DNA from 3 places in the Bacillus sp. es.036 genome. Region 3 is predicted to be linked to each of the others. Evidence: riboswitches for the same ligand, from Rfam matches in the RefSeq annotation. Region 3 holds a riboswitch; each other region holds the start of a gene.
What was found. Region 3 has a riboswitch for S-adenosylmethionine ahead of ATG70_RS22000 (2,3-diketo-5-methylthiopentyl-1-phosphate enolase). Riboswitches for the same ligand answer to the same signal wherever they lie in the genome.
Positions count from the first base shown of each region.

Region 1: it holds a riboswitch for S-adenosylmethionine, as region 3 does, so the genes downstream of both, metX (homoserine O-acetyltransferase MetX) here and ATG70_RS22000 (2,3-diketo-5-methylthiopentyl-1-phosphate enolase) in region 3, are expected to answer to the same signal.
Region 2: it holds a riboswitch for S-adenosylmethionine, as region 3 does, so the genes downstream of both, ATG70_RS03015 (assimilatory sulfite reductase (NADPH) flavoprotein subunit) here and ATG70_RS22000 (2,3-diketo-5-methylthiopentyl-1-phosphate enolase) in region 3, are expected to answer to the same signal.

Region 1 is NZ_PDIZ01000001.1:2,726,526-2,733,259, reverse strand. It holds gene ATG70_RS13895 (anti-sigma factor domain-containing protein) at 1-395, shown strand, start outside; gene ATG70_RS13890 (TlpA family protein disulfide reductase) at 459-878, opposite strand; SAM riboswitch class I at 1,060-1,170, shown strand; gene metX (homoserine O-acetyltransferase MetX) at 1,266-2,351, shown strand; gene ATG70_RS13880 (O-acetylhomoserine aminocarboxypropyltransferase/cysteine synthase family protein) at 2,353-3,615, shown strand; gene ilvE (branched-chain-amino-acid transaminase) at 4,434-5,339, shown strand; gene ilvB (acetolactate synthase large subunit) at 5,697-6,734, shown strand, end outside.
Region 2 is NZ_PDIZ01000001.1:563,444-570,177, forward strand. It holds gene ATG70_RS03000 (MBL fold metallo-hydrolase) at 1-183, shown strand, start outside; gene ATG70_RS03005 (hypothetical protein) at 263-514, shown strand; gene ATG70_RS03010 (hypothetical protein) at 511-876, shown strand; SAM riboswitch class I at 1,039-1,150, shown strand; gene ATG70_RS03015 (assimilatory sulfite reductase (NADPH) flavoprotein subunit) at 1,309-3,120, shown strand; gene cysI (assimilatory sulfite reductase (NADPH) hemoprotein subunit) at 3,143-4,852, shown strand; gene ATG70_RS03025 (threonine synthase) at 4,934-6,148, shown strand; gene ATG70_RS03030 (MEDS domain-containing protein) at 6,197-6,734, opposite strand, start outside.
Region 3 is NZ_PDIZ01000003.1:614,890-621,623, reverse strand. It holds gene ATG70_RS22030 (ATP-binding protein) at 1-200, shown strand, start outside; gene ATG70_RS22025 (alpha/beta fold hydrolase) at 207-1,088, opposite strand; gene ATG70_RS22020 (GNAT family N-acetyltransferase) at 1,203-1,721, shown strand; gene ATG70_RS22015 (acireductone dioxygenase) at 1,769-2,302, opposite strand; gene ATG70_RS22010 (methylthioribulose 1-phosphate dehydratase) at 2,321-2,944, opposite strand; gene ATG70_RS22005 (2-hydroxy-3-keto-5-methylthiopentenyl-1-phosphate phosphatase) at 2,907-3,605, opposite strand; gene ATG70_RS22000 (2,3-diketo-5-methylthiopentyl-1-phosphate enolase) at 3,602-4,801, opposite strand; SAM riboswitch class I at 4,897-5,006, opposite strand; gene ATG70_RS21995 (pyridoxal phosphate-dependent aminotransferase) at 5,091-6,263, opposite strand; gene ATG70_RS21990 (carbon-nitrogen family hydrolase) at 6,366-6,734, shown strand, end outside.

The DNA of each region.
Region 1 (6,734 bases), on a different contig from region 3:
AATCGAATAATGTTAATTCCAATGAGTCAAAGAAAACCAATTCATCTAGTGGCACGCAGACACAAAAAGATGACAAAGAAGATCAAAATGAAAAAGATAAACAAGATAAAGCAGAAAAAAAAACGGAAACTAAAGTAGAAAAAGAACAAGAGAAAGAAAAAAAGCAGGCTGAAAAACAAAATAGTAAAACAGATAAAGCTCAAGAAAAAGCTGAAAAGAAGGATGAGAAGGCACAAGAAAAAGCTGAAAGAAAAAGCGATAAGGCTCAAGAAAAGTCTGAGAAGAAAGACGAAAAAGCGCAAGACAAAGAGGAAAAGAAGAGCGAAAAAGCTCCAAAGAAAGAAGACCCAAAAGATAATAAAGGCAAGTCTGAAGAAAAGAAAAAAGATTCGTGAAGCATCATGCTATTATTCATTTTATATCCATTATTTAAGCCAGAGGGATTCCTCTGGCTTTTTTTACTTCATGATGGATGGAAGAGCTTTCGCAATATCGAGGAAAGAAGATTGATCATTAAAAACGTTAACAATTTGATGATCTTTATCGAGTAGAACCGTTGTTGGAACTCCAGTACATCCGTAATCATCATACGTTTCTCGACCATTGTCACGTAATACAGGAAAAGGAAGGTCGTTTTTTATCGTAAATTCTTTTCCGGCTTCCTCTGATCGTTCTCGTCCAGTTACATTTATTGTTAAGAAGGCCAGCTCTTCAAGATCAGCATGGTGGTAAAATTGTTCTTTCATCGGCATATCTTTCATACAGTCAGGACACCAGGATGTCCAGAACGTTATCATCACTGGTTTTCCAACAAAGTCAGTAAGGCGAATAACGTCGCCACTATTCATATCCTCTAATGCAAAGAAGGGTGCTTCCATAGTTGTTCACCTCTTTTAAATGGTCTATCGTTACCTTATCAAAAAGTTCATTCTAACGAAAGATTTCTGGTCATAGACTGTTTTATCCCTGAGTTCAAAAGAATAAAAATTCCGAAAAATGTTTGACACTAATGCGCCACCTTGCTAAAATAAACACAATTAATTAAAAACGAAATATTCTTACTTATCTAGAGAGGCGGAGGGACTGGCCCTATGAAGCCCGGCAACCGTCAAACCAATCCTGGTTTGAAAAGGTGCCAAATCCTGCAGGAGAAATCCTGAAAGATAAGCGGAGCTGATGAATAAATCAAGCCTCTCTGTCTTTCAGAGAGGCTTTTTATTTTAAGTAAAAACAAGCAGTTTTTGTTTGAAAGGAGTGATAGGGGTTTGGATAGAGAGACGATATACGAAGATCGGACGGTATCGATTGGTTCGTTAATGCTGGAATCTGGCAATGAACTTCATGACGTCGAACTTGCCTATGAACGTGTAGGCCCTAGGGGAGCGCCGGTGATTCTTGTCTGTCATGCTTTAACTGGAAATCAGTATACAGTCGGTCATGAAGAAGCTGGCTGGTGGAAAGGATTAATTGGGAAAGGTGCTTCTATCGATACTTCTGATTTTCAAGTTATTACATTCAATGTCCTTGGGGGATGTAATGGCTCGACAGGACCACAATCGATCAACCCAGTTACGCAAAAGCGTTACCAAGCCGATTTTCCGTTTGTTTCTGTAAGAGACATGGTGCATTCTCAGAAAAAAGCGCTAGAGGAACTTGGTATCCACCACCTGCATGCTGTCATTGGTGGATCTCTTGGAGGGATGCAGGTACTAGAATGGGGGCTCCTCTATCCAGATTGGATGGATCATCTTATCCCACTTGCCGTCACACCAACCCTGAACGCCTATGGAATTGCTTATAATGCCATTTCTCGATTTGCGATTACGAATGATCCGAACTGGAGGAATGGTTACTATAGTAGTGATCAAACTCCAACATCTGGGCTTGCAACCGCAAGAATGATTGGAATGGTCTCCTATCGAACGGATGAAATGTTCCAAAAAAAATTCGGTCGAGGCGTTAAAGGGGCTTCAGTTAGCCATAAAGAACCACAATACGATGTCGAATCCTATCTTCATTATCAAGGAAATAAGCTTGTAAGCCGATTTGATGCAAATAGCTACTTATATTTGTTAAAGGCGATGGATAACCACGATATTGGCATTGAAAGAGGCAATCTTACCTTAGTAAACAAAAGATTCAAAGCAAACATCCTCGCAATTGGGTTCAAAGGAGATCTGATTTATCCACCAGATGAATTAGAAAAGCTTTTTCAACAAGATTCATCCTCTCAGTTTTATCTTGTCGATACTAAATTTGGTCACGATGGGTTTCTCGTTGAGTTTGATAAATGGGGACCGCTTATAAAAGAACAACTTACAATGATAAACAAAATCGAAGGAGTGAAGTGAAATGGCAGATAAAAAATATCATTTAGAGACGATTGGCATTCATGGAGGGTTACAAGCAGATCCTGCTACGGGAGCTAGAGCACTACCAATCTATCAATCTAATGCTTATCGATTTGACAATACTGACCATGCCGCTGATTTATTTGCATTAAAAGAAGAAGGGTTTATCTATTCAAGGATTGGAAATCCAACTGTCGGAGCACTTGAAGAACGAATTGCTCAGCTTGAAGGTGGCGTTGGAGCGCTTGCACTAGCAAGTGGTATGGCAGCCATTACTACGGCGATATTAAATGTTGCAAATAGCGGAGATGAAATTGTTTCAGCATCGACTTTATACGGTGGAACGTACAATCTCTTTTCTGCTACACTTCCGAAATATGGGATAAAAACCAACTTTGTTGACCCGGAAAATGTGGAATCTTTTAGGCAAGCCATTACACCAAACACGAAAGCCATTTTTGCTGAAACGATTGGGAATCCAGGCCTTCACGTATTGGATATCGAAAAAGTTGCTGAAATTGCACATGAAGCGGGCATACCACTGATTATTGACAATACGTTTGCAACACCTTATCTGTGCCGACCAATTGAACACGGAGCAGATATCGTCGTTCATTCTGCGACAAAGTGGCTTGGTGGAAATGGCTCAACGATGGGAGGCATCATCGTTGATGGAGGAAAGTTCGATTGGAACTCCTCTAAATTTCCTGGATTCACAGAGCCGGATCATACGTATCACGGCATCGTTTTTGCTGAAGCACTCCCAGAAGCTGCGTACATTGTAAAAGCAAGAGTGCAGCTGCTAAGAGATACGGGTGCTGCGCTTAGTCCATTTAACGCTTTTCAAATTGCTCTTGGTGTGGAAACGCTACACGTTCGCATGAAAGAGCACATTGCTAACACGCGAAAGCTAGTTTCTTATTTGAAAGACAATCCGGCCGTTGAATGGGTGAGCTATCCTGAGGAAGAGGATCATCCTTCACATCAACTTGTTCACAAATATCTTCCGAAAGGTGCCGGTGCTGTTGTTGTATTCGGCATTAAAGGAGGTCGTGAAACAGGTGCAGGGATTATCAATGCCGTTGATCTCTGGTCTCACGTTGCAAATGTTGGTGATGCGAAAAGCTTAATTATCCATCCAGCAAGTACCACTCATCAGCAACTAAGTGCTGATGAACTAGTGGCATCTGGTGTAAGAGACGATCTGATTCGACTCTCTGTCGGGATTGAACACATTGATGATTTAATTGATGATTTAGATTAAGCGATCGCAAAAGCAAAAGTCGAAGCTAGCGTCTAAGAAATATTAGTGGAAAGCCCTTTTCTCATTTAGAAGAGGGTTTTTTGCATGTTTCCTATTTTTTGTTCAAGTAAAGGTTGCCTATTACACGACAACTGTAAATGTTCATAAACATCTTTAAAGATAACGTAAGCTATTAACTATGCAACTTTAATAATGGAATTTGATAAATATGCTTCTGCATAAATGAACAAAATTCGTAAGGTTTCTATAGAAAGAAAAGATCGATCGTTGAGTAAGTTGGAACCAAGCATGTATTTTCAATGGAGGGATTATAAAATCGATCAATTTTTGCTAAGATGTTGGCATCATTCAAGTGTAATGGTTTAAGTAGAAAAACAAGAGGGGTTAAATAATTATGCAATGGTAGCTGTCTATTGTCGTCAGCTAGATAAGAACTGACGATTAGCAGTAGTAAAGGGAGTTCTTTCACTTAACTGAGAAAGGTATGAAATTCACCAACGCAACGCTGGTTTATGTGAATGACCTTATGTAAGCGCTTTTATTAATTTTACAATAAAAAATTTCGTGTGACCAAATCTCACGCACGATAGGATTGTAAGCGTTTACAAATAAACTGATATATCATAATTATCAAAAAACTTAACTTTTAGGTGTTGACCTTACGTCCAAACCGGCGTAATATAATCCTCAATTAAACAAACTAAGTATTCTAATAAATCAAACAAAAACAACAACTGGGACCTTGAAAATGATTGGTCCTATCATTAGACAATAACGCTTTACTGCGTCTACTTAACACATAGAAAGGAGTGAACAAGGTGAGTGAACAGTGGATCTACCTTAACGGAGAATTTGTGAAAAAAGAAGATGCCAAAGTATCGGTGTACGATCATGGCTTCCTCTATGGCGACGGGGTGTTCGAAGGAATTCGCATGTATGATGGGAATGTCTTCAGGTTAGAACATCATCTTCAGCGCCTCTATGATTCAGCTCATTCAATTATGCTAAAAATAACGCACACGATGGAGGAAATGACTGACATTATTGTGCAGACGCTGAAAAAAAATAACCTTCAAGATGCCTATATTCGCATCGTTGTATCTCGCGGTGTAGGGAATCTAGGACTCGATCCTTTCACATGTAAGGAACCACAAGTGATCGTTATTGCAGAATCACTGGCCTTGTTCCCTAAGCGATTATATGAAACAGGAATTGAAATTGTCACGGTAGCAAGCAGACGGAACCGCTCGGATGTATTAAGTCCTAAGGTGAAATCATTAAACTACTTAAATAATATTCTTGTCAAAATTGAAGCCAATTTAGCTGGTGTCAGTGAAGCACTGATGTTAAATGATCAGGGATATGTCGCTGAAGGTTCGGCTGATAATATATTTATCGTGAAAGGTAACGTTATTAAAACACCGCCCGGCTATGTCGGTGCGCTAGAAGGCATTACGCGAAATGCCATTATGGAACTCGCGAGACAAAAAGGGTATGACATGCGCGAAGAAACGTTTACGCGTCACGACGTCTATGTAGCAGATGAAGTCTTTTTAACTGGAACGGCTGCTGAAGTCATTGCCGTTGTGAAAGTAGACGGTCGCGAGATTGGAGAAGGGAAGCCAGGTAAAACGACAAATGACCTTCTTGAAGCGTTCAGAGATATTGTCACAGTGGATGGTGTCACTGTTTATCCTTCAAAACGTGATGTGCAGGCAGGGTGAAAAGTAAATATTTATAATCGATGACGAGGCAAAAGAAACAGGAATTGGTAATAACCAGAGAGCCGGTAGTGGTGGAAGCCGGTATTACCCCCTGTATCGACATCCCCTCCGAGTGTTGATCTGAACTTAGTAACATAGGATCAACCAAGTGTTCTTTAAACACTTGTTATCAAAACGAGCAATTTGCTCATAAGGCGGCAGTTTATTGTCGTAAAAGTAGGGTGGTACCGTGAAGTCTTTTCGCCCCTATGGACCGTAAAAAGCGGCGTAGGGATGAGAAGGCTTTTTTTTATTAATAGTTAGTAACGCTTCACCGTTAAGACGGAAGCGGGCAAATAAGCATTGGAGGGTATGAATATGCGGGCGAAGGCAAAACCAGAAGCCGAAGCGGTAACAGCGGAAATGACCGGGGCAGATGTATTAATCCATTCTTTAAAAAAAGAAAATGTTGAAGTTCTCTTCGGGTATCCAGGAGGAGCAGTACTTCCAATCTATGATGCATTATATCGATCACCGATTAAGCACATTCTGTCAAAGCATGAACAGGGCTCAATTCATGCGGCTGAAGGCTACGCAAGAGTGAGCGGAAAGCCGGGCGTTGTCATTGCCACTTCAGGACCGGGTGCGACCAATCTCGTAACAGGAATTACGGATGCAATGATGGATTCCCTGCCACTTGTGATCTTCACAGGTCAGGTGGCCAGTACGGTAATCGGAACAGATGCTTTTCAAGAAGCGGATATTATGGGGATCACGGCACCAATCACCAAACATAATTACCAGGTGCGTGATGTTCAGGACCTACCAAGAATTATTAAAGAAGCGTTCCATATTGCAACAACGGGGCGTCCCGGTCCCGTTCTCGTTGATATCCCTAAGGATGTGGCGAACAAAACCATTTCACCCGACTATGATTCGACTATCCATTTACCAGGCTATCAGCCAACCTTTTCGCCTAACATTTTGCAAATTAAGAAACTAGCAGATGCGGTTGGTGCAGCAAAGAAGCCGGTGATCTTAGCCGGAGCAGGTGTCCTTCATGCGAATGCGGGAAAAGAACTCGTTGCTTTTTCTGAGAAACATCGCATTCCGGTGATTAATACATTGCTTGGCCTAGGAAGTTATCCTGGCAATCATCCACTATTCCTGGGGATGGGAGGTATGCACGGAACGTACACAGCGAACATGGCTCTATATGAATGTGACTTGTTAATTAGTATTGGGGCACGGTTTGACGATCGATTAACTGGTAACCTTGATCATTTTGCTATTCATGCAACGGTGGCTCATATCGATGTTGATCCTGCCGAAATCGGGAAAAACGTTCCAACGCAAATTCCAATCGTATCTGATGCTAGAGAGGCATTGAAGAAGCTTCTAGAGATTGAATCCCCT
Region 2 (6,734 bases), on a different contig from region 3:
GCGATTCCGATTGAAGAGTTTAAGAAAGAAGTAAAGCTTTTGCGAACAGTTTCTTCCATTACGGAAGCGTGTAGGGGGAATCAGCAAGAAATGCAACGTTCTTTCAAAGGTATCGTTGGCAGAGAGTTGAACGAAGAAGAACGTGAAGTGATTCAAGAGTTTGCAAACGGGTATAGCCTGTAAAAGGGTTTTTCTGGAAGGGGTTAAGGGGAAGAGTTATACTAGGTGATGGGTTAGAGGAAGTGTCATTAAAGGAGGCAGTATGAAAAGTTTTAAAAAGCTGATCTATGGATGGTTTTATATCGTGAGCCCGCTTTTATATGTGATAGGCAGCGTATTATGGAAAGTTTATCTCTCAAATCTTCCGCTCTCAGAAAGTGTAACGGACACGCTTTCTATTCTCGGAATCTACTATTTCTTCATGAGTATTTTCTGGTTTTTCACTATGAACCGGGTGGAACAGGTGTCTCAAGAGATGACACATGATCAGCAACAAAAAGAGGGCTCAACTTGAAAGATTTCAACTTGCTTACATATAAAGAAGTCACAATCCGATATGCGGTGCTGACGATTTTGCTGTCGCTTACAATCTTTGTGGTACCGTACTATTTACCGATATGGACTTATCTTGTTTGTATGGTTATTGCCATCACTAGCGTTGGGAGAACCCTTGTGAAATGGCTGCGTGGTGAGGTGAGAAAAACGTCTCTTAAGGGAGAGGTCATACGAACCTGTACAGTTTCTTTTATGGCTATTCTCTTACTAGTAACCCCGCTTCCTTATTCGATTGGGGTAAAACTGGGGATTGTTATCTTTCTATTGATTGTGAATATGTTTGAAATTATGAAGTTAAAAAATAAGCATCAACGTTCATGAAAATAGACCTAAATCATTTGACTCATTTTTCTTAATGAATGTTTGCGATCATCACGTTTCATTTAATTGAATGGTGATAATTTTCTAATAATACATTGACATTTTGTTAAACAAAAGATATTATTTGAAACAATCATTGTTATCAAAACTTTATAGCAACATTTCTTATCAAGAGAGGTGGAGGGACTGGCCCTTTGAAGCCTCGGCAACCGATGAGTTGAATAATCAACTCATACTGTGCCAAATCCAGCAGGTGTATCCTGAAAGATAAGAAGATTGGCATCGTTCTCACAAACCTTTCTTCTTATGCTTAAAGAAGAGAGGTTTTTTATGTGTATCTTAGAAGAGAGGAGCATGCTTCGTATTCATACGGTTTTAAATCCGGGTAAACAACTTGTATTACATTGAATTAACTATGCGAGGTGGATTGTATTGCATTTACAGGTTATGAATAGTCCTTTTGATCAAGAACAAACGGAACTTTTAAATCGTCTATTACCAACACTAAATGAAACGCAGAAAATTTGGCTGAGCGGGTATCTTTCTGTTCCGGGAGTGGCAGAAACAGCGGCAACAACTGAAGCTCCCTCAGCTGAAGAAGCGTTCTCAAAGAATGAACCAAAAACGCGTGAAATTACGATTCTCTATGGCTCTCATACGGGAAATGGTCAGTCTCTAGCAGAATCTTTTTTTGAGCGGCTTGATCACGAAAAGTACAACGTTACGCTCTCATCCCTCGATGATTTTAAACCAAAGTCACTTAAGAAAGTAGAAGACCTTTTATTGATTACAAGCACGCATGGAGATGGAGATCCTCCTGATAATGCGCTAAGCTTTTACGACTTTATCCAAAGTAAGCGAGCTCCTGAATTAGGAGAAATTAGATTTTCTGTCCTATCACTTGGAGATAGCTCGTATGAATTTTTCTGTCAAACTGGGAAAGATTTTGATAGACGTCTGGAAGAATTAGGAGCTACTAGAATTTATCCTCGTGTCGATTGTGATTTGGATTTTGAAGAACCTGCGGAAGAATGGTTTGAAGGTGTCATGAGTCTGCTGTCTGATGCCCCGTCCAAGAGTGAAGCGTCACCTTCTAAGGAAGCTAGTGAAACGAATCTTTCGTACTCAAGAACGAATCCGTTTAAAGCAGAGATCTTAGAAAATATTAATTTAAACGGACGAGGATCGAATAAAGAAACGCGTCATCTTGAGCTTGATCTTGAAGGATCCAATCTCGTATACGAACCAGGCGACAGTCTGGGGATTTATCCAGAAAATGATACCACGCTTGTGCTTCAACTGATTGAAGAAATGAGTTGGGACCGAGACAGCCATGTGGTCATAAACAAGCAGGGAGACGTGCAGTCTCTTCAGGAAGCTTTGACGAAGACGTATGAGATTACAAGTCTAACAAAACCATTGCTTAAGAAGATTGCGGAGCTTACGGAGAGCGCAGAGCTTCTCCGCATGGTGAATGCCGAGGGAGAAGAGCTTAAGACCTACATTTACGGAAGAGATCTTATTGATTTGGTGAAAGATTACGGACCGTGGGAAATCGCTGCAGAGGATTTTGTGAAGATACTGCGTAAAATACCAGTCCGTCTTTACTCTATTGCAAGCAGTCCGAAAGCGAGCGAAGACGAAGTTCATCTTACAATTGGGGCGCTACGATATGACGCACACGGTCGCGCTCGCACTGGCGTCTGTTCGGGACAGTGCGCTGAACGGTCACAGCCAGGTGATCAACTTCCAGTCTTTGTACAGCGGAACGAGAATTTTAGACTGCCAAACAATCCCGATACACCTGTCATCATGATCGGGGCAGGTACGGGAGTGGCGCCGTATCGTGCATTTTTACAGGAACGAGAAGAAATTGGCGCAGGTGGCGATACGTGGTTGTTCTTTGGTGAACAGCATTTTGTCACCGACTTTCTTTACCAGGTTGAATGGCAAAAGTGGTTAAAAGATGGTGTGCTGACTCGCATGGATGTCGCTTTTTCTCGTGATACGGATGAAAAAGTGTATGTTCAACACCGCATGCGCGAGCAAAGTAAAGAACTATACGAGTGGATCCAAAAGGGAGCACACATATACGTATGTGGTGATGAGAAATATATGGCAAAAGATGTTCATATTGCCCTCGTTAACATACTTGAGAAGCAGGGTGGATTGAGCGAATCTGAAGCTGAAGCCTACTTATCGGATCTCCGTAACGAGAAACGCTACCAGCGAGATGTGTACTAACCGTGATGGAAGGAGTTTGATTATGACGAATAAACCGGTAACGAAAGATGGAAAACCGAGTGAAATGGAAAAAATCAAAGATGAAAGCCGCTATTTACGGGGTTCTCTTGTGGAAAGTTTTGCAGATCCGATTACAGCCTCCATTCCCGATGCGGATACAAAGTTATTAAAGTTCCATGGAAGTTATATGCAGGACGATCGCGATATTCGTCAGGAGCGGAAGCAGCAGAAACTTGAACCAGCTTATCAGTTTATGGTTCGCGTCCGGTTACCTGGGGGTGTTGCGACTCCGGAGCAGTGGTTAGTGATGGATGATCTGGCGAATGAATATGGAAACGGTACGTTAAAGCTTACGACGCGTCAAACATTTCAAATGCATGGGATTTTAAAATGGAATATGAAGAAGAGTATTCAGGCAATGGATTCTGTTCTGATGGATTCTCTTGCAGCCTGTGGTGACGTGAATCGAAACGTGATGTGTAACGCCAATCCGTATCAATCTGATATTCATGCAGAAGTGCACGGATGGGCACGAAAACTAAGCGACGACCTGTTACCGAGAACAAGAGCGTATCATGAAATTTGGTTAGATGAAGAGAAGGTGCTCGATCGTAAAGAAGAAGAGATTGAGCCAATGTATGGGCCTCATTACTTACCGAGAAAATTTAAGATTGGTGTTGCGGTTCCGCCATCAAACGATGTGGACATTTTCTCGCAAGATCTCGGCTTTATTGCAATTCTTGAAGATGGCAAGCTTCAAGGGTTCAATGTTGCCGTAGGCGGTGGAATGGGCATGACGCATGGCGACACAAGTACGTATCCTCAGTTGTCCAGAATCATTGGCTTTTGTTCACCTGAAAACATTGTTGATGTGGCCGAGAAGATCATTACGATTCAGCGTGATTATGGCAATCGTTCAGAGCGTAAGAACGCTCGCTTTAAATATACAATTGATCGAAGAGGACTTGACTGGGTTCGGAACGAATTGAATACTAGACTTGGCTATGAACTAGAAGAAGCTCGTTCTTACCACTTTGATCATAATGGCGATCGCTATGGATGGGTCAAAGGGGATGGCAAATGGCACTTAACGCTCTTTATCCAAAATGGGCGTATTGTTGATTTAGAAGATTATCAAATTATGACCGGACTATGTGAGATTGCGAAAGTTCATACAGGTGATTTTAGGTTAACACCGAATCAGAATCTTATTATTGCAAACGTAGCAGAAGAGAAGAAAGCGGAAATCGATCAACTAGTCGCTGCATACGGTCTGACAGACGGGAAACAGAATTCAGCCCTACGCCGTAATTCGATGGCCTGTGTTGCCTTCCCGACATGCGGTTTAGCAATGGCAGAAGCTGAGCGGTATTTGCCTTCTCTTATTGATAAAATCGAGGAGATTGTGGATGAAGCGGGTCTAAGAGAAGAAGAGATTGTGATTCGTATGTCAGGCTGTCCGAATAGCTGTTCACGTCCAACATTAGGCGAGATTGCTTTTATTGGAAAGGCACCTGGTAAGTACAACATGTATATGGGAGCCGGATTCGTTGGCGACCGATTAAGCAAGCTTTATAAAGAAAACATTGGTGAGGAAGAGATCCTTGCTTCTCTCAAACCGATCCTCTTTAACTATGCAAAAGAAAAAGAAGAGAATGAGCATTTCGGTGATTATGTGATCCGAGCGGGATATGTTGAAGAAGTGCGATCAGGACTTGATTTTCATAGTTAATGCTTTGACAGAAAGAAACCCAAAGATCACGGGTGTGAACTTTGGGTTTCACTGTTTTTTACAAAAAACGGAGGTGCAAGTATGACATATAGCATGGTTTCCCATTTAACTTGTCCAAAGTGCAAAGAAACATATGATGCCGATTCAATTCAACAGCTCTGTGTTTGTGGGTCGCCACTTCTCGTTGACTATAAGCTTGATGAAGTGAAAAAGCACGTTACAAAGGAAATGATCGCAGGACGGGAGCAGTCACTGTGGCGGTACCATGAGTTGCTTCCAGTAAAAGATGTAGCGAATAAAGTCAGTTTTGAAGAAGGAATGACGCCGATCTTGCCACTTCCTTCTCTTGGTAAGGAAATGGCGATTCCATATTTGTACATAAAAGATGAAGGCATGGTTCCAACTGGTTCATTTAAAGCGAGAGGTGCGGCGGTTGGGGTTTCAAAGGCAAAAGAGCTTGGTGTTCGGAACTTAGCGATGCCGACGAATGGTAATGCAGGAGCTGCCTGGTCGCTTTACGCTGCAAAGGCAGGATTAGAAGCTCATATTGTGATGCCAGTTGACGCTCCTGAAATTACGAGAAAAGAAGTTAGTATTTCTGGAGCCCATCTGCATCTTGTGAACGGTTTGATTAGTGACGCAGGGAAAATCGTAGGTGATCTCGTGAAAGAGCAGGGATTTTATGATGCTTCTACGCTTAAAGAACCTTATCGAATTGAAGGTAAAAAGACGATGGGGTATGAAATAGCGGAACAGCTGAATTGGGAACTTCCTGATGTGATTCTTTATCCGACAGGGGGAGGCGTTGGCCTGATCGGCATTTATAAAGCGCTTCTTGAGCTTCAGAAGCTTGGTTGGATCAAAGAAGAGAAGCTTCCGAGATTAGTTGCTGTTCAATCAGATGGGTGTGCTCCGATTGTGAAAGCGTTCGATGAAGGGAAAACAGAATCAGAGTTCTGGGAGAATTCAACCACACATGCGTTTGGGATTAATGTCCCAAAAGCCATTGGTGATTTTCTTGTTCTGGACGCGATCTACCAAACGAATGGTTGTGCCATTTCCGTTTCTGAAGAAGAGATTCGTGAATCGCAAAGGGAAGTAGCGACTCTAGAAGGGCAATTTGTGTGTCCGGAAGGAGCCGCTACGTTTGCAGCAGCCAAAACACTCAAAGAACGCGGTTGGATAAAAGAAGAGGAACAGGTCGTTTGTTTGAATACGGGGCTCGGGATAAAATATCCGGATGCATTTGATGTAAATGCGAAAACGATGGAGCCTCATGAAAGAATTGGTTATTAACTAAATGGGCCCCACGCTTAGTATAATGATTAAGCGTGGGGCCCTCTATTAGCCAAGGTATTGTTTTGAAGTCATAAATTGATCATCCATTAATACATACGGATGAGTTTCCATTAAAATGGTAACAAGGTAATCAGGCATCCTTTCACCATCATAAGCACAGATGAGTGGAAAAGACAGGTCGTTAACAGCACTATCAACGATTTTTTCAAAGTCTCCGATCAGATGAAGGGGTTCTTCCATTGAAGCCCATTCAACGTGTGCCCACGAACGAAAGGACAGGCTGTTTTCGACATACGGAGCTACGGTCTTTGTGAAATAGTCATGAATGGCTGGGGGATGGTAGCTTCCACTTGAAAAGTAAAAATCAAAGCTATTTACTCGGTGAACATAGTTCAATTGTTGTTCGGTTAGCTTGGGTTGTAGTTCTTTTAAAATCATTGGGTAAAGACGGTCGTTTTCAATAAGAATCGTATACTCTTCGTTCGCTATTCCTTGTTCAATGAATTCGCAAACCTGCTCAAGGTAACGCTTAATCCCCTGATAGGCATAAAGCACATGAACGCACTTTTTCTCTATGAACAGT
Region 3 (6,734 bases):
ATAATGGTAGTGGCATCGCTGATGAAGAACTTGAAAAACTTGGCTCACCTTTTTTCACTACGAAAAAGAACGGAACAGGACTTGGACTGACAATTTGCAAGAGAATTGTCAAAAAACATAAAGGCACTTTTACTATTGAAAGTAACGAAGGCAAAGGAACAATCGTTACATTAAACTTCCCAAAGATCTATCGCACCTAACCCCTTTTATTCAGGGGCTTGTGTATAGATCTTTTCGTTAACCTTTTCTTCTAACCACTGTTTAATCTTTTTTATCGTTTCTTCAGGTCTTTGCCAGTGTAGGACATGTCCCGTTTCAGGAATAGCACTTACCTTACAATGAGTTCCCAGCTCCTCCTGCATTCTAGCTGCTGCCTGACGTCTTATCGTTTCTCCATCCTCAGGAAGGGTTGCTCTTATAAGAAAGATTGGCGCCTGCACCTGATGGAAAACGTCGCGGCACGACTCAAGATAGAGTGACTTTCCAATCGCTCTTACCGTATTTCCGCTTACCTTCATTGCTACGCCGCCCACCACTTCCTTCATATCCCTGTGAACCATTTGCTCCAATTCATGGCTCCATCTACCAATTTCCTCTTTCTTCTTTTTCTCATACTCTTCTATAGTTGAATAATAACTTTCTGTGATCCACTGTGACATTTGCTTCAGGAATTCCTCTAACGTTATAGAAGGATCTTCTTCAAAAAGGAGATAACCTCCATCAATCATCACAACGCCATTCACCATTTCAGAAAACCGACTACTAAAGTGGAGAGCTAGAGCCGCTCCCCAAGAATGGCCAATCAAATAAACTGGCTGATTGCTTAGTTCAAAACGTACCTTTTCGAGCCATTCGGTTAGAAATTGAAAGGAATAATTTTTTTCTTCATTAAAAGGCTGAGTCTCACCGTGGCCAGGTAAATCAATCGCAAACAAATGAAAATGATCCTGCAAACGATCAGCGATCTCGTTAAACCCAAGCGCATTGTTCGTCAAACCATGAAGTAGGAGAACGGTGGGGTTACGCTGACTTCCCCATTCATAAATGCAGACGTCGAGACCTTCTATGTTCACCTTCATTTTTTTCATAGAACTCAGTCCTTCCATTATGTATGGCTACTTCATTTATTCGACTAGCAGGATTCATTCCCTTTTTCTAGAAGTGAGTGGAGTAAGAAATCATAGGTAATGAGGAGAGCTCCCATGAAAATTAGAAATGCGACAGTAGATGATGCTCTAGCGATAGCAACTGTTCATGTGAATAGCTGGAAATCGACCTATCAGCAGCTCATTCCAGAAGATTATCTTAATGCACTTGATATTCAAATACGGGAAGCCCGTTGGAAAAAGTTTATTCAAGCTGGCAGCACTATTTTTGTAGCCGTCGATCAAGGAGAAATTATCGGGTTTGCAAACGGTGGGAAAAATAGATCAACACCTTATCACTATGATGGAGAGCTGTATGCGATTTATCTTCTTGAAGAAGCACAGCGAAAAGGGGCAGGAAAAAAGCTATTATGTTCTGTTGCGAAAGAGCTCAAAAACGAATCATACCAATCGATGCTTGTGTGGGTTCTGAACGGAAATCCAGCCGCTCACTTTTATCAAAGCTTTCATCCACTTAAAGTTGCTGAGAAAGAGACCGAAATTGCAGAAAAAAAACTTCTAGAAACGGCTTTTGGTTGGCCAGATCTAGAAGATTTGATTACGATTTGCACCTAAATATCGATATAGAAAAGCGCCCGACGAACACTCACGGTCGCTTTCTTTTAGTTTACACTTTCTTTCTCTTCATAAGGGTGGGCAACCCAGCCTGATGGGTCAATAAATAGACGAACAGCTACAACCTGACGATCATCCATTAATGTAAAGAAATGCGGTGTATCCACTGGAACAGAAATCACATCGCCTGGATCTAATTCAACATCAAAATATCCGACGCTTCCTTTGATCACAAAAATCCCATGGCCAGCGGTAATTGCTCTTACTTCATCCTCCGTATGGACGTGCACTTGTTCGAATTTCTTCAGAATGACATCTAGGTCTGGCGTTTCTTCAGAAAGAGCCACCACATCCCAGTTTCCGTATCCATTGCGTTCAGCTAGCGAACGAATTTCTTCATTAAATACAGTTAAAATTTCATTTTTTTGTTCTTCTGTTACAGTGCAATTACCTCTTAATTGTTCAGGGAGCTTTTCTACCTGCCACTGTTCATAAAGAACACCTTCTTGTTGTAGAAATGCACTTACAGCATCCCTTCCTTCAATTACTTCACCTGTATTTCTCACTTTAATAACCGCCATTTTTTCTTCCTCCCTCGCTTAGCTTACTACAGATTGAAAGTTTCTTAATTTAAGATGATAACTAAATAAAAACTCAAATGCTTCGAGATACTTTTTGGCTTCAAAACCATCGCGTCCCCATACCGTAATACCATGATTTTTCATTAATACAGCTTTCGTTTCTTTAGTGATAACATGAACAACATCCTGAGCAAGTAAAGAAAGGTCACTGGAGTTATCAATGATTGGAACGGATATTCGATCATTTTGTCCCCAGAGCCCAAATGCTTTTATTAATTCAACACCCTGAAAAGTAACCTCACCCTCTGTACGAAAAAGTTCAGAAATCACATTGTTATCTACTGTGTGGACGTGCAAACAACATCCTGCATTTGTTTTTTGATAGATGGCCTGATGAACAATTGTTTCAGCAGATGGTTTTAAAGAAGTTTTTTCGATTGCCTGTCCATCACGGTCGACCAATATGAAATCTTCTTCCGTTCGTTTTCTTTTATCTTTACCACTTGTGGTAACAAGAAACTGTAGCGGCTCCTCACTTACTTTGATTGAGAGATTGCCGCTTGTTCCTGGAAACCAATCACGAGCTGCTAACTCATCTTTGATATCAGCGAGTTCGTTCCAACGTTTCTGTACGAGACTCATCATACCCCTCCTTTTCTTCCCTCAATTTTCGAACGATATCATGGAACGACTCAAACGGAACTGCAGGAATGGATAGTTCTTTACACTTCTTTGCTAAGTAATCTCTTGCAAAGACTTGATCTGCCCGTTTAGCTGCCTCTAGATCCGTTATAGAGTCACCGATCACAATTTTTCGGTATGTATCTCCATCAAACTTTTTTAAGATGCCTGGCTTGCAGCATCCGCAATCGTTTGTACAATCATCATCACAAGAGTATGGCCAAGTAATCGTGATCGTTTCGTTCGTAAAATCGCTCCCATTGCAGAAAATGTTCTCTTCTGGTATTTCAAATGGGTTTAGAAGCGGATAGACAAAAAAATCAATTCCTCCGCTTACAACGTAAAGCTGGATTCCTTCTCGTTTTGTATAATGAACAAACTCGGCAAATCCCTGTCTAATCTCGGTTGTAGCTAATAAATAATCAAGCAAATCCTTCTTTCGACTGGAAGGAATCAAATGAAACATCTGCCCCACTCCTTCCCGAATGGATAGGTTCTGCGCTAAAATATTGTCTTTTATTTGCTCCCATTCTTTCGGAGCAAAACGTTTCATTAAGGAAACGATATTATCACTATTTGTAATCGTGCCATCAAAATCACAAAATATAATCGGCTTTTTCATCGAACCACCTCTGTGCTCCCCCACTTTGTAAGTGCCTGGTGAAGTGCCTCACTATTAAGCGATGCCTCTTCGAGAGTTTGATTTGTTAGAACAGCTTCAATCGCAGCTCGGAATGCTTTTCCTCCAGAAGCGGCTCCTCCTGGATGACCGTGCACGCCTCCTCCTGCATTAATAACGCTATCCTTTCCAAAGTCCTGAAGTAAAAGTGGGACCAATCCTGGATGGATGCCTGCTGAAGGAACCGGAAATGTCTTATTCAGTTGATTCTCTTCCGTCAGAGCTAAGGCTGTTGCGAGCGCTTCGTTTCGATCTAACGCCACGCTTCCGTAAGGGGAAGGAAAAAGAGAGAAATCAGCACCAGCGGTTCGAAGTAATTTTCCAAGTAACAGGGAATAACTTATGCCATAAGTGCTCGATGCAGCCATAGCCCCTGAAAAAGAAGGATGAGCCATGATCGGAACCGAGATATCCTTATCCTCAGCAAGAGACTGAAGGACATCTAAACCATATGTAAAAACGTTAAACAACAGGGCATCAGCCCCTAATTCAATCGCGCGTTTTGCTCGATCTTTCAGAATGTCCGTTCTTCCGGTTAAGTTAACCGCATATCGTGTGCGTTTCCCTGTCACTTCTGACGTCTGATCCAGCACTTTTTTTAAAACAGGGACGCGCTTTTCAAGAGGAGATAACTCATTTTCAAAAAGAATTTCATCATCTTTTACGAAATCAACTTTACCAAGGGCTTGTGCCTGCATTTGTTGTTCTAACTCATGCAATGGCTTTCCAATCACCCCTTTAAAAATACTCATGACAAGTGGTCGATCATGCACATCTGCAAGTTTGCGGATGCCTTCTATCCCATGCCCCGGCCCCGGAAAGGCTTGAAGCAACTCATCCGAAAACTCTAAATCAATGAGTTTTATTTCTCCATCAAGAGAAAGTTTGCCGAAAACGGTTGTTAAAATCGCCGGTATATCAGCACTGAAATTAATCGCTGGATAGGAGATAACAATGATCCCTTTACCTTCTCTCTCCTCCACCCTAACGACTTCTCCTTTATGTTTTTGTAACTGTTCTTTTTCTAATAACGGTAGATTCGTCCATGTGCCAACGGTTAATCCGAGAGCGATCGATTCGGCACGCTGGGCTAATTGATGATCATTATTTACAAGATAGGTAGCTATAAGACGGCTCATCACGTTCATTCCTTTCAGTCTTTACCTTTCAATTTTCGCTCATCACACAAAAAAGACCCCTTCACGAGGAAGAGGTCTTTATCACCATGCTCTTCCTCTTATCTTCCAGCTTTTGCTGCGAGAATTAGCACCGTGTCTTTAAGAAAACTTAAAAATCGGTTGCCGGGCTTCAAAGGGCTCGTCCCTCCACCTCTCTGGATAAGAGTTTGCAATTATTCGTTTTTAGTAATTGATTTGAATTATGCCAGACGCAAGAAATTCTGTCAAACTGTTTTTTAATTTTTCTGAATCAAAAGAGATTAAGAGACTTAATTCGTTCCACCGCTTCTCTTAGCTTATCTTCAGACGTTAATAGCCCCACTCGTACATAGCCCTCACCATATTCACCAAACCCGTTGCCAGGTGCGACAACAATTTGGACGCTTTCAAGTAAGTAATCTGCAAAGCTTTCTGAAGTAAAGGATTCAGGTACTTTTAACCAGGCGAAAAACGATCCCGCAGGAGAAGTGACATTCCAGCCAATGTCATGGAGTCCTTGAATGAGAACATTTCGTCTCGACTCATACGTATCGCGAAGGTCTTCTACACACTGCTGCGATCCAAGCAAAGCTTCAGCTGCGGCTTCTTGCACCGCACTAAATAGACTAACGTAAAAATGATCCTGAAGGAGATTGATGCTCTCAACAACAGATTGATTTCCGACTGCAAATCCTACACGCCATCCCGCCATATTATATGTTTTTGAAAGGGTATAGATTTCAATTCCATTGTCTTTTGCACCCCCTGTTTCCAAAAAGCTAATCGGTCGCTCGCCATCAAACCCGATCGCACCGTAAGCGAAATCATGCACAACACAAATATCATTCGTCTCTGCAAAACTGACTGTTTCCTCAAAAAAGCGCTTCGTTGCAACAGCTGCAGTTGGGTTGTTTGGATAATTTAAAAACATCATTTTCGCTTTTTTTAATGAATCCTCTGGAATCGCATCATAGTCTGGTAAGAAATGATTCTCCTCAAGCAACGGCATCATTTGCATATCCGCTTCAGCCATCGCGACACCTGACCAATAATCGGGATATCCAGGGTCTGGAACGAGTGCCACATCACCTTTATTTAGTAAACATTGACTGACCTCGACAAGGCCTGCTTTTCCACCGAAAAGAACGGCAACTTCCTTCTCTGGATCAAGCTTCACTCCAAATTCTCGCTCATAGAAATCAGCAGCCGCCTGCTTCAAAAAAGGCTGTCCTCGAAATGGCGGATATTTGTGATAGGTGGGATTTTCAGCTGCCTTCTGCAAGGACTTGATAATATGATCAGGTGTTGGCTGATCAGGATTTCCCTGTCCAAGATTAATCATGTCATAACCCGCTTCTACATAGCGGTTCACTTTTCCAGCAAGCTTCGCAAAAAATTGTTCCGGTAATCGTTTAAGCGCATCCGAAGTTTGAAATTGTTTCAAAGAATCACATCCTGTTAAAATTTTCGTGAAATTCTAGTAAATTATGTTATCTTGGATACACAATCATGTAAAGCTTATTTTGTAAGCGAGGAGGAGAAAACAATGAAAAAAATCGCTCTGTTGCAATTTGATATTGCGTTTGGAAACCCGGAAGAAAATTTCTCGAAAGTGAAAGAGCTTGTTGCTAAGGCTGTTCATGACAAACCAGATATTATTGTTTTACCAGAACTGTGGTCGACTGGTTATGACTTATCGAGACTAGACGAAATTGGGGATACAAATGCAGAAAAGTCCATTGCATTTCTTTCAGACCTAGCCAAAAAGAATAAGGTGAGTATAGTAGGTGGCTCAATTGCAAAGCAACACAATGATCATGTAACGAATACGATGCTCGTTTTCAATCGAGATGGGCAGCTTATCCATGAGTATAGCAAAGCTCATCTATTTCGCCTGATGAATGAAGAGAAATAC